4 regions of the Bacillus sp. ISL-46 genome follow, and region 3 is predicted to be linked to each of the others. Evidence: riboswitches for the same ligand, from Rfam matches in the RefSeq annotation. Region 3 holds a riboswitch; each other region holds the start of a gene.
The links. Region 3 has a riboswitch for thiamine pyrophosphate ahead of J7E67_RS28930 (thiamine phosphate synthase). Riboswitches for the same ligand answer to the same signal wherever they lie in the genome.
Positions count from the first base shown of each region.

Region 1: linked by a shared signal. The riboswitch ahead of tenA (thiaminase II) and the one ahead of J7E67_RS28930 (thiamine phosphate synthase) in region 3 are both predicted to bind thiamine pyrophosphate.
Region 2: linked by a shared signal. The riboswitch ahead of thiC (phosphomethylpyrimidine synthase ThiC) and the one ahead of J7E67_RS28930 (thiamine phosphate synthase) in region 3 are both predicted to bind thiamine pyrophosphate.
Region 4: linked by a shared signal. The riboswitch ahead of thiM (hydroxyethylthiazole kinase) and the one ahead of J7E67_RS28930 (thiamine phosphate synthase) in region 3 are both predicted to bind thiamine pyrophosphate.

Region 1 is NZ_JAGGQR010000001.1:19,138-22,282, forward strand. Features, by position in the region: gene J7E67_RS00080 (benzoate/H(+) symporter BenE family transporter) at 281-1,501, shown strand; TPP riboswitch at 1,710-1,813, shown strand; gene tenA (thiaminase II) at 1,925-2,608, shown strand; gene J7E67_RS00090 (ECF transporter S component) at 2,608-3,145, shown strand, end outside.
Region 2 is NZ_JAGGQR010000065.1:18,093-21,237, reverse strand. Features, by position in the region: gene thiC (phosphomethylpyrimidine synthase ThiC) at 1-1,250, opposite strand, end outside; TPP riboswitch at 1,393-1,507, opposite strand; partial or broken gene J7E67_RS26285 (Ger(x)C family spore germination C-terminal domain-containing protein) at 1,680-1,919, opposite strand; gene J7E67_RS26280 (polysaccharide deacetylase family protein) at 2,046-2,750, opposite strand; gene J7E67_RS26275 (hypothetical protein) at 3,060-3,145, opposite strand, start outside.
Region 3 is NZ_JAGGQR010000091.1:18,558-21,702, forward strand. Features, by position in the region: gene thiO (glycine oxidase ThiO) at 1-693, opposite strand, end outside; gene J7E67_RS28930 (thiamine phosphate synthase) at 668-1,348, opposite strand; TPP riboswitch at 1,425-1,533, opposite strand; gene J7E67_RS28935 (DUF1284 domain-containing protein) at 1,711-2,127, shown strand; gene queE (7-carboxy-7-deazaguanine synthase QueE) at 2,247-2,975, opposite strand; gene queD (6-carboxytetrahydropterin synthase QueD) at 2,972-3,145, opposite strand, start outside.
Region 4 is NZ_JAGGQR010000010.1:92,881-96,025, forward strand. Features, by position in the region: gene thiE (thiamine phosphate synthase) at 1-399, opposite strand, end outside; gene thiD (bifunctional hydroxymethylpyrimidine kinase/phosphomethylpyrimidine kinase) at 396-1,214, opposite strand; gene thiM (hydroxyethylthiazole kinase) at 1,230-2,042, opposite strand; TPP riboswitch at 2,231-2,340, opposite strand; gene dcuS (DcuS/MalK family sensor histidine kinase) at 2,419-3,145, opposite strand, start outside.

The DNA of each region.
Region 1 (3,145 bases), on a different contig from region 3:
TTATCTTTGGGATTCCCTTTTTTTTATCAAACCCGGATCATGATTTATTTGGACCTCAAGCTCCATTAGGAATCACATTATTTTCGCTCCTTTTTCCTTTTTTAAGCTATTTTTTCCTCTAGTTTATTCCACATCCCTTTTGTTATGATAAGGGCTGCCAGTGAGTTTTTTAATTATATTAACGGTTGTCGAAGATTGCCTTTGTCCTATACATTTTGTAGAAGGTTGTCTAAACTAACAATAAAAGTCGTTTATATGAAGAAGGGTATGAGGAGAAAAAATGGGGCAGCCAAATAGATTAGTTAGAGAGCAACCAATTGAATCATTACGTGAAAATAAAAGGAAATCAATTTTTCAAGATCTAACGACTCAAAACGTATCTTCTGGATTAATTTCTAGTACTTTAGTCATGACAGGTCCAGCGTTAATCATTCTGCAGGCAGCAACAGCAGGGCATTTCTCTAATCAGCAAACCATCAATTGGATGTTTGCCGTCTATTTTTTTGGAGGGGTGTTAGGGATTGTAATGCCTCTGTTATTTAGAATTCCCATTACCGGAGCTCACTCGATTTCAGGGGTTGCTTTTTTAGCGACAGTGACAGCACATTTTACTTATCCCCAGCTAATTGGCGGGTATGTGATGTCAGGGCTGCTGATTTTGCTGATTGGGTTGTCAGGACTTTTTACTAAAATTATTAAATGGGTTCCGAAAGAAGTCATTGCAGCCATGCTGGCAGGCCTGGTCACCAATTATGTTGCTCAGCTTGTCCAAGACGTTAAGGCGTTACCCTTAGTAGGCGGATTCGCCTTGCTTAGTTTTTTTATCAGTACGAAAATCTCAAAACGGATCCCGGCCGTTATGGTCGCAGTGGTTGTCGCTTTTATTACTTTGTTTTTAACCCAAGATCTACATAGCTCATCTAAGGAGATTGCTTTTTTCCTACCATCCATACAAATGCCGGAATTTACATGGATGGGGATGGTCACATTAGGTCTGCCTCTGGCCATGTTAATCCTAAGTAATGATGTGGCACCTGGAATCGGCGCACTAGAAAGCTCGGATTTTGAACCCCCCATTCGAAAAATTGTTTCTTTTAGTGGAGTGTTTTCGATTATTGCCAGTTTTTTCGGGGGGCAAAGTGCAAATATTGCTGGCATGATGACCGCCATCTGTTCTAGTTCGGATGCAGGGGTAAAATCAAAGCGGTATATGGCAGCGGTGGTATCAGGGGTTTTGACATTATTGTTTGGAGTATTCGCCTGGAAAATTGTACCGTTTATTCAATCATTACCCCACGCTTTTGTGTCCATGCTAGCAGGGTTTGCGCTAATCGGCGTCCTTCTTTCTAGTTTGCAGCTGGGTTTCTCCGAAAATAAATATCGCTTAAGTGCCCTATTTGCGTTCCTCATCGCGTTATCGCAAGTATCATTTTTCCATATTAGTGCACCTGTATGGGGGCTGGTTGTTGGAGCCATTATTGCGAAGACGGTGGAAGCGTAATGTGCCTGTCACGCCCCGAAATTTGTCGTAGATTGGTAGGTTGTTAGAGGGGAGAAAGTGTTAGCGCACTTCTCCTTTTTTTGCCGTAAACTAATTTCACTAGTTATCAGCGAATCTATATAATTTTCCGGAAACTTACGACATTTGCTGGATATTAATTGATTGACAACTTTAACCAGCGAGTGTAGAGTGAAAGATAAATTAATAGGAAGACCACTAGGGGAGCCGTTTTATGGCTGAGACAGGAGTTATCTTGGACCCTTTGAACCTGATCTAGTTCATACTAGCGTAGGAAAGTGGAGTTCGTGTATGGATAGATACAATTATTCAGCCGCTCCATTTTTGGGGCGGTTTTTTCGTGCTTGAAAATTCAGCCGCCCCTTCTAGAGACTTTCCATTAAAACCAATAAGGGGGAGAAATTTATGAGTTTTTCAGCAGAATTAAGAAAAGAAGCAGATCCTATTTTCGAGGCGATTTTTGAACATCCTTTTGTGCAAGGAATCGCCAAAGGTGAGCTAGAGAAAGAACAATTGATTCATTATGTTAAACAGGACTTTGAATATTTGAATTCGTTTATTCGCATCTATGGAATTGCGGTTTCGAAGTGTGAGAATCGTGAAGATATGGATATGTTTAATACGCAGATTTCTTTTATCTTAAACAGTGAAATCCATCCGCATAATAACTTTTGTCAAGTAGCAGGTGTTCCTTACGAGGTATTACATGGATATCCGTTATCTCCCTCGTCCCTTCATTACACGCGTCATATGCTTACCGTTGCGCACGAAGGAACATTAGGGGAAATTTTAGCTGTGTTATTACCATGTCCGTGGACGTATTGGGAAATTGGGAAAAGATTATTAACGGAGGTTAATCCTGATCGCTCTCATCCCTTTTATGATTGGATCAGTTTTTATGGAAATCGTACCGATTCGATTACAACTAAATTTTGTGCCCGTCTTGATGAGTGGGCAAAGCTAGCAACCGAGAGAGAAAAGGAAAAGATGAAGGAGCATTTCTTAATCAGTTGTCAGCTGGAATATATGTTTTGGGATATGGCCTATAAACTCGAAGAATGGCCTGTGAAAATGGAGGTAGTGAAATGATGACTTGGAAGATGAAAGAAGTCGTTCTTGCTGTGATACTAGCGGTGGCATGTGGAGTGATCTATTTAGGATGGTCGACGCTGTGGATTCCCATTTCCGCTCTTGTCGGGCCGGTGGGTGCAGGTTTTATGTTTGGGATTTGGGTGATTGCTAGTCCAATCGTCGCGTATATTATCCGTAAACCGGGAGCAGCGCTTATTGCAGAGGTTGCAGCGGCCGCAGTAGAGTTATTAACAGGAAGTCATTTTGGTTTGTCGGCCCTTTTAGTAGGTGTCTTTCAAGGGATCGGTTCAGAAATCGCATTCGCCATATTCGGATATAAACGCTACAACCTATTTACTTTAATGCTATCTGGAGCTTTTGCAGCGGTTGGCAGCATGGTTTATAACTTAATCGCCAACGGTTTGGGTTATTACTCGAAGGAAGTATTTTTTACAACATTAGGAATTCATATCATCAGCGGAATGATTCTCGGTGGATTGTTAGCGAAGGTAGTTGTGGACGCACTCGCAAAAACAGGTGTGTTAGAACAATATG
Region 2 (3,145 bases), on a different contig from region 3:
TGACACACTTCTAGTTGTTTATCCATATTTTCTTTAATTAGGTGCATAGGTACGTGTCCAGGTCCTTCAACCATTACCTGTACATCATGTTCCCAAGCAATTTTTGTTAGCTCTCCAAGAGTCTCTAATTCTGCAAACTGCGCTTCATCATTCGCATCTGCAATTGACCCAGGACGTAAACCATCCCCTAAAGAGAATGCAACATCATACGATTTCATTATTTCGCAGATTTCTTCAAAGTGAGTATATAAAAAGCTTTCTTTATGGTGGTGTAAACACCATTGTGCCATGATTGATCCACCGCGGGATACAATACCTGTTAACCGTTTTGCCGTTAATGGAACATATCGTAAAAGAACACCAGCATGAATTGTGAAGTAATCAACACCTTGCTCCGCTTGTTCGATCAAGGTATCACGGTAAACCTCCCATGTAAGATCTTCAGCAACACCATTTACTTTTTCAAGTGCTTGATAAATGGGGACGGTGCCGACAGGAACAGCTGAGTTTCGAATAATCCATTCTCGTGTTTTATGAATGTTTTTACCTGTTGATAGATCCATAATATTATCAGCACCCCAGCGTGTCGCCCATGTCATTTTTTCAACCTCTTGTTCGATGGATGATGAAACAGCAGAGTTACCGATATTCGCATTAATTTTAACATGAAAATTACGTCCTATTATCATAGGTTCTGACTCTGGATGATTGATATTAGAAGGAATAATCGCTCGACCTTTTGCCACTTCATCACGCACAAATTCAGGTTTCATATTTTCCCTTATTGCGATAAATTCCATTTCAGGAGTAATAATTCCCTTTTTTGCATAATGAAGCTGTGTGACATTTTTCCCTTTTTTTGCACGTAATGGTTTGCGCTTTAAACCCGGAAACACGTTATGATTGGCACGAGGATCATTTTCTTCCTTATACCCATTATCTACAGGCTTAATTTCTCGACCTTCATATTCTTCAACATCTGATCGTTCATGAATCCATGTGCTTCGAATAGCAGGAAGACCTTTTGAAATGTCAACAGAATAATTTAGATCCGTATAAGGACCGCTTGTATCATACACGCGTACTGGAAGGTTTTCCTCTTCACCAAAGTTACCTGTTGTCGGGCTTAACTCAATTTCACGCATTGGTACTTTAATGTCGGATCTCGAACCTGTTACATATACTTTTTTACTTCCTGGAAAACTAGACATGATGGAAATATTTTGTTCATTTAATGAAGTCGTTGACATAATAAATCTCTCCTTTTTTTGAATATAAAGGACGAGATATAGAACATAACAAGTGGAAAAGCGTATAAAAGTACATCAAAAAGCCGGGACCATAAATGGTTGGACCCGGCTAATATGTATGCAGAAGTAGAGGTGCAGTAAAGATTGTCTATTCTAACTTCCCCACGCTGGTATGATCCAGATCAGGTCCCAAGAGTCAAGAAACTTCATCGTGTTTCTTTCTCAGCCCAACTTATTGGGCTCCCCTAGTTATTTATATTCAATTAAGTTACATTATATATGAGTATCGGTTAAAATGAAATACATAATATTATTTAAAGTGATATAGTCGTTTTAGATAGTATGTCTAGGATAGAGAGAAAGGTTAGATATCTTCTTGCTTGGGTTTTAAGAAGTATAATTCTTTTTTGTACTCTAAAAAAAGAAGGCTTACTTGTGACCTGACGCTCCATAATCTTTGATTGTTATTTTTATGTTGTAGTAAATTGGAACCTCACTGTATGTTTGATCCCAATCTTTTTTGACCTTTTCCCATACTTTCGGATGTTCAATTCTTAAACGGTTTCCAAAGCCGGCAACGTCTACTCGATATTCCTTTTGCGTTTTTTTAATTGAATGAACAACCAATCGTTTTACTTCTTTTTCGGTGGATTCTTCTGCCCTTTTTAATGTATTTTGAACAAGTTCTACCAGCGGGTGATATATAGATCAACACCGATGAAAAAGAAATAACGGTACAAGGAACTCCATATAACTGTTAACTGACAAGTATGTAGCACCCTCCCTGTGGAGTTCTTACTTCTTCAATTTCAATAGTTCATTAACTGTAATGAATTTATATCCCTCGTTTGATAATGATTGCAATATTCCTTTAATAGTATTTAGTTCATCACCAGTACCATCATACATGGGGTGAATCAAGATAATAGAACCAGGTTTTACATTCTTTTTCACATAACTCACTTTGTCAGTGGCAGAAGTGTAGTAAGTATCTGGTTCAAGACTCCAAGTGATCGTATCTCTATTATTCTTATATAAATAGTAAGGCAAGCCTACGAGTTTTTTTCCATTCGGAGGTCGGAAATCAATTTTACCTTTATAACCGGATTCTCGAATTAGTTTATCAGTTTTTTCCATTTCCTCCTTGATGTAAGAAGGGGATTTAAAAACCATCCGCTGATGGGAATAAGTATGATTTCCAATTTGATGCCCTGCACTTACTATTTTTTTAGCTTCTTCAGGATTTTTTTCAATTTCATTACCGATTAGAAAAAATGTCGCTTTTACATTGTATTGTTGTAACAAGGGTAGAATTTTTTCTACATTTTTTGTTGGTCCATCATCGAAGGTCAATGCGACTACCTTTTGATCGGTCTTCACCTGGTCGGTTAGTCCACCAAATAACTGGAAGGTTCTAGAATTCATTAACTTATAGGTTCCAAGTAATAAAAGGAACACTAACAAAATTCCAATTCCACTATAAATTAATTTCTTTTTCATAAATTGAGCCTCTCTTTCGAATTTATTAAAGTCTATTTTAATACCTCTATTAACAAAAATGGATAATTTTCTTTCTCAGATTGTAAGGATTTATAGGCTGAGATGAGTAGTAGATTAGTTGTCTAATAGGAGAATTTGAAGATTATTTGCAATTTCCCCTTTTTTTGGAGGGGTAGCGGTTGGGTCATACACAATAACATCCAGCGGTTTTTGGGTTAGAATATCAACAGCGACGAAAATTGTAACTTTTTCGTGATGTGAAAAAGTGCCAGTTCTCAAAAAGGGAACTGACACTTTTCATATAATTATTTAACAACTCTTTCCCGAACCACTTCTTTTGATAAGTATCTGCAACCTCGGAAAGTGATTAAACATGTTAATATAGTAAGAATCCT
Region 3 (3,145 bases):
AACTGGATACACAGGAATATCGATTCCTGATTCTTGCATTAATTTCGCCGCCCAAGCTCCCGTGGCAACAACCACCTGTTCACAATGGATGACACCGTTGCTGGTGTTTACCCCTTTAACCTGACCGTTTTCATAGACAAAAGACAGAACCTCCGTCTCTTCACATATTTTGGCACCAAAATGTTCCGCGGCTTTTGCAAAGGCTTGTGTTAACTTTGCTGGTTGTACATGACCATCATGAGGGAGATACATCCCTCCTGCTACACTTGGTGAAAGAGATGGTTCCAGCACACGTACTTCCATTGCATCGAGCCAGGTAATGGTTGGATCCCATTTTTTTTGGAAGGTGACCTGTTTTTTTACCTCGAGCGCTATTTCTTCTGTTTCGGCAATTTTCACCATGCCTTTATTCACATACTCAATATCAATTCCTGTATATTCAAATAACTCACTTGAGAGCGTTGAAAACATCGCTTGACTTTTTAAAGCCAGCTGGAATAAGGGACCGTCTTGTTCCAGCTCTGCTTGTGCTGCCAGCATTCCGGCAGCCGCACTGGACGCTTGGCAAGCCACTCGTCCCTTCTCAATCACGACGACTTTTCTTCCCCTTTTTGCAAGCTGATAGGCAATCGAGGACCCGATAATTCCTCCTCCGATAATGGCCACATCAAATGAATTTTCCACTTTGTTCATCTCCATATAATACATTTAGGTAAGCCTTAACTGCTGCTAATGGATCGGGAGCATCTAAAACTCCTGACATGACTGCGATTCCTTTTGATCCTGCTTGAAGTACCTGCCCCGTATTTTCAGGTGTGATCCCGCCAATCGCAATAACTGGGATGTCTAATTGGGAGAGCCTTGCTAATTCCTCTAGTCCTTTTGGGGTCTTACCCGGTTTTGATTGCGAAGGAAAGACATGGCCATATAGCACGTAATCAGCACCATTTTCTTTTGCTTTTTGTCCTTCCTCGTAGGAGTGGATGGAGTTCCCGAGCAAAAGCTGAGGAAAATTTTCTTTCACAATCGCTGCATCTAAACTATGGAAGGCTAATTGAACTCCTTTAGCCCTTGTAACGCAGGCAACATCGACTCGATCATTAATGATAATCTTTGATAGTGGGATGTTTTCGTTTGTTAACAAGTGGACGGCTTGGAAAAGTTCCTGTGCTGTTTTTTGTTTTTCCCGCAAATGAATCGCTGTTATATATGGATGAATTTCGCTTACAATTTCACGTAAACGTTCGATCGGCATTTTCCCATTGGAGATTATATGTAACTCTTTATCTTTTACACTAGTTGAAATACCCGTCCCCCCTTTTAAGCAGATTCCGAAGATCGAAGGCATAAAGTGAAAAACAAAAAACCACTTTCTTAAGGTAAGAAAGTGGTCGAAAATTCGAAATAAAACATACGTTCTTCAAATATCCCGTTTCCCACTTCCCTACGCTGGTATTACCCAGATCAGGTTCATAGAGTCCCGAAGTAGTACTTCAATCTCAGCCCTTTAAAAAGGCACCTCTAGCGGATTTGCGTCATTTATTTAATTGTCATGTAATGATTTCCCTGCATGGATAATGTTAACACTTCAGGTAGAAATGTCAAATGTTTTTCTTATTTATGGTAGAATAAACCCTATAGATGTTAACCAAATAACAATTATAGTTTACTTTTAAAATCAAAAGGGAGTAAACAAACTGGGGGAGAATAATGTATAAGCTTCGAGGACATCATCTTTTTTGCCTTCTAGGCTATCGGGGAATGGGCTATTCCCAAGAATACGTGGAAAATATGACGGTTTTGCATCAAACCTTGAGAAACAACCCAAAAACGTTGATTCTGCTTGTAAAGGGGCCAGATCAGTTGTGTGAAAAGTTCCCTAATTCAGGTGAATACCATTGCCAAGACGACCAGATCTATGAAAGAGATGCCGTTATTTTAGACAAAATGAACCTTAAAATCGGACAAATTCTTAGATGGGAGGATATTGAGTCCCGTATCCTAGAACATGTCATCCCCGCCGATATTCAAGTTGTCTGTGAAACTTGTTCTTGGCGTTCTTACGGGGTTTGCGAGGAAGGTATTCGAGAGATTCATGATGGGAAGGGCTTAAGAAAAATTCAATAAGCTTCATCTATTCAATGCCCACATGCCCACAGGGACGGTTCTTTTGGCCTTTTTTAATCTCTTTCCTTGTCCAAAAAAGCCAGTAGAACCGTCCCCATGGTCCTTCATGGTCCATGTCCTTACACTCCCCGCTTATTTCCCCAAAGAAGTGCATGCAATTGTGGTAATACTTTTACATCATTCAATTGAGGGTCAGCAACCACACAATTGACTAACCACTCATATTTCAACAGTAGTTTTTGAATCAATTCATTATTATTGAAATTCGTAATATCATCGTTCCCAACCTGGAGATAAAAAGGAATATCTGCGTAGCGGCTATGAACCATTTTCGCATACTCTAGATCCGCATCATCGAAGATTACTACTTTTAGACTCACTTGATGTTTAAAATCATTGTCGTTTAAATTTTTAAAAATAGAATCTAATATTTCAAAATTGGTTACCATGTTGGAGCTCGGCGGCTTAGGTGAAATGGTCAGTTCATTGACGTTTAAGAACCAGTCCTGCCATCTGCTTCCTTGTGTTTCAGTACCAATTTTGATGTCTTTTTCTTTTAATAAATCGATAAACACATCTAAGTTTTTCAACAGCGCCGGATTTCCCCCTGAGATCGTCACAAACGAGAAATTGTCCCCACCGACTCTTTTTAATTCATCCCAAATTTCTTCAGCGGTCATTTGCTGAATATCCTCTTTGGCACTGCCATCCCATGTAAAGGCAGAATCACACCAGCTGCATGAATAATCACAGCCGGCCGTCCGAACGAACATTGTCTTTTGACCAATGACCATTCCTTCTCCTTGGATGGTTGGGCCAAAAATTTCTAATACAGGAATCTTACTCATTCCTCCATCCACTCCCTTCTCGCTTCTGCGTAGCTTGTTGGAGTTTCAAACAGACGGACAAATTCCACTCTTGCTCCATGATATTGGTCCCTACGATCTTCTGTTGCTAAGGCTTCTTTCATTTTCTCATATATCCAGACAACCATGTTTTCGGCAGTTGTATTCATGGA
Region 4 (3,145 bases), on a different contig from region 3:
CATGCCAAAATAGTCAGCTCCACCGCTTATTGCAGTCATGGCTTCTTCCGCTGAATGGACGGAAACCCCAAGGACTCTCTTATCGCCAATCTTTTCCCGAACTGCGTACACCGATTCATCCTCTTGTCCGATATGTACACCGTCCGCATCAATTGCCACAGCCAACTCGATATCGTCATTAACAATGAAAGGGATATGATGTGCTCTGCAAATTGCTTGAAGTTCTTTCGCAAGTGCATATTTATCAGCTCCAGTTAACGCGCCGTCACCCTTTTCTCGATATTGAAAAAGTGTAATCCCACCGGCAATTGCCTCTTTTAATACTTCGGCTGGATCCTTTAAACAGTTGGTGCTGCCCATGATAAAATAAACACTTAAAGCCGCTCGTAAGTTTTTCATAATTCAGCCAGTTCCTTTGCAATTTTTCTTTTTCGATATGCCCAATGGTTTGTTGGACCATGTCCTTGCCCTATCTCCAAATGGTTCTCAATTGCGGCCTGAATAAAATCCTTTGCTTTACATACTGCTTCATAAAGAGTTTCCCCTTTTGCTAGTTCAGCAGTAATTACTGCGGAAAAAGTACAACCTGTTCCATGTGTGTTCTTTGTCTGAATTCTCTTGCTGGTAAAGTAGTAAAATTCCTTTCCATCAAATAATAAATCAGTGGATTCAGACTCATTTTCATCATGGCCGCCCTTAATCACGACATTTTTTACGCCTAACGCAAGTAGTCTTTTAGCAGACTCCAGTTTATCTTCCACTGTCAGAATCGACATGCCCGTTAGTACTTCCGCTTCTGGAATATTCGGGGTGATTACCGTTGCTAGCGGCAATAAGTATTTTTTCATGGCAGAAATGGCTTCCATTTGCAACAAAGAAGCGCCACCCTTTGCAATCATGACAGGATCGACAACAACATTTTGCCATTGATAATTTCTGAGCTGTGCTGCGACTGCCTCGATGATTTCAGCATTAAAAAGCATTCCTGTTTTCACCGCATCCGTACCGATATCTTCGCCGATCGCTTGGATCTGTTTTACGACTGCCTCAGCTGTCATTGGATAGACAGCATGGACTCCTAAAGTATTTTGGGCCGTTACTGCAGTTAATGCCGACATCCCGAAAACCTCTAATTCCTGAAATGTCTTTAAATCCGCTTGAATTCCTGCTCCTCCGCCGCTATCAGAACCAGCGATTGTTAATGCTTTTTTCATTTAAATTACCCCCAGTTATCGATTGAATTTTTTAACAGAAGCATGTGAAATGATATCTTCGGAAGAAACTAAAGTTAATTGGTTTAAGAATTCGATTTGGAAACTTCCAGGTCCCATTTCTACAGTTTTTGCCGCTGCCTTTTCTGCCGCGATACCATAGTACGTTAAAGCAGCCACCGAAGCCTGAAGCAGGTCCTTTTCCACTCCTGCAAACGCTCCAATCACAGAGGTTAATAAACAGCCAGTGCCTGTCACCTTCGTTAAAATTGGATGTCCATTTGACACGACATAGGTTGTTTTCCCATCCGAAACGACATCCTCTTTTCCAGTGATGACGGCAAGACAATTCAATTTTTGTGCTGAAGCAATAGCTAGTTCAATGATATTTCCTTTTGCATCCCCAGCATCAACACCCTTAATTTCCCATTCTTCACCAACCACATTGGCAATTTCGGCTGCGTTTCCTCTAATCACAGAAACTTTTACCTCGCTCATAATTCTTTGTGCAGTTTCCGTTCGATATCGGGTAGCCCCTGCACCAACCGGGTCAAATATGACGGGAACACCGGATTCATTGGCCGCTTTTCCGGCAATGATCATCGATTCTACTGTCTGTGGGTTTAATGTTCCAATGTTTAATACTAATGAACTTGCAATCTTAGCCATATCTGCTACTTCCTCAGCTGCATATGCCATAACCGGTGAGGCACCAAGGGCAAGAAGCCCATTTGCCGTAAAATTCGTAACAACCACATTGGTAATATTATGTACCAGCGGGTTAACCTTTCTAACTTCTTCCAACGTTTCATACAAACTATTTTTTTCCATCTTAATTTCCCCATTTCTTTTTTTAAAATGGCTCTGTTAAACTTGGCTGTTGATTTCCGCTCCAGGCGCTTCGCCTTCCGCTCCAATCAACGCAGGCTTTAAAATCAAAAATGACATTTAACAAAGCCTTTAAAATAAAAAAAACAGATCCAATAATGGACCTGGTTAGTTAGTCAAAGAAATAATTAACATTCACTTGGCTACTTTCCTACGCTGGTATTACCCAGATCAGGTCCGAAGGGTTGAAAATTTCTCCATTTTCTCTCAGCCTGTTTACAGGGCACCCCTAGTAGATCTAATACTTTATTTAACTAACTACATAATATTCCTATGGTACTAGAATGTAAAGGAAAAAGTGTCAGTTAACATAACATTATTATTGTTTGCTTTTATAAGGAAAAGTAACAATAAATGTTGTCCCTTTTCCTTTTTGGCAATGAATTTCTATCTGTCCATTTAATTTTTCCAAGCTTCTCTGCACCAATGATAAACCGATTCCGCGATTTTCACCCTTGGTAGAATATCCTTTGATAAATAAGTGATGTCTTACATCCTCATCGATTCCTTGTCCGGTATCATGGACCTCCAACGCTAGGACTTCATCGTAAAAGTCAAACCTTAAGGTAACTTTTTTATGTGGACGGTCCGCAACAGCATCTAAAGCATTATCGATTAAATTCCCAAGAATCGTTACCACTTCATGGGTTAATTCCTGCTGCTGTGGTTCAGGTAGACTTCCTTCCCCATCAATGATTAATTCACAGCCATTTTCCCTAGCGAAGCTAAGTTTTCCTAAAATAAAACCTGCTAAAACAGGATCTTTAAAACGACTGACAACAAATTCTACTTCAGTTTGTTGGTGATCGACAATTTTGGTAATATATGACGAGACCATTTGATAGTCTTTCATATGAATTAAACCTGATATTACATGCAGTTTATTCATGAATTCATGTGACTGGGTTCTCAGTGCTTCCGCATATAGCTTTGCACCGGTTAATTGTTCAGCTAATTGCTTGATTTCGGTTTTTTCTCGGAAGGTAGCAATCGCACCGACAATCTTTCCTTTGACAACAACCGGAACCCGATTGGTTAAAATGGTA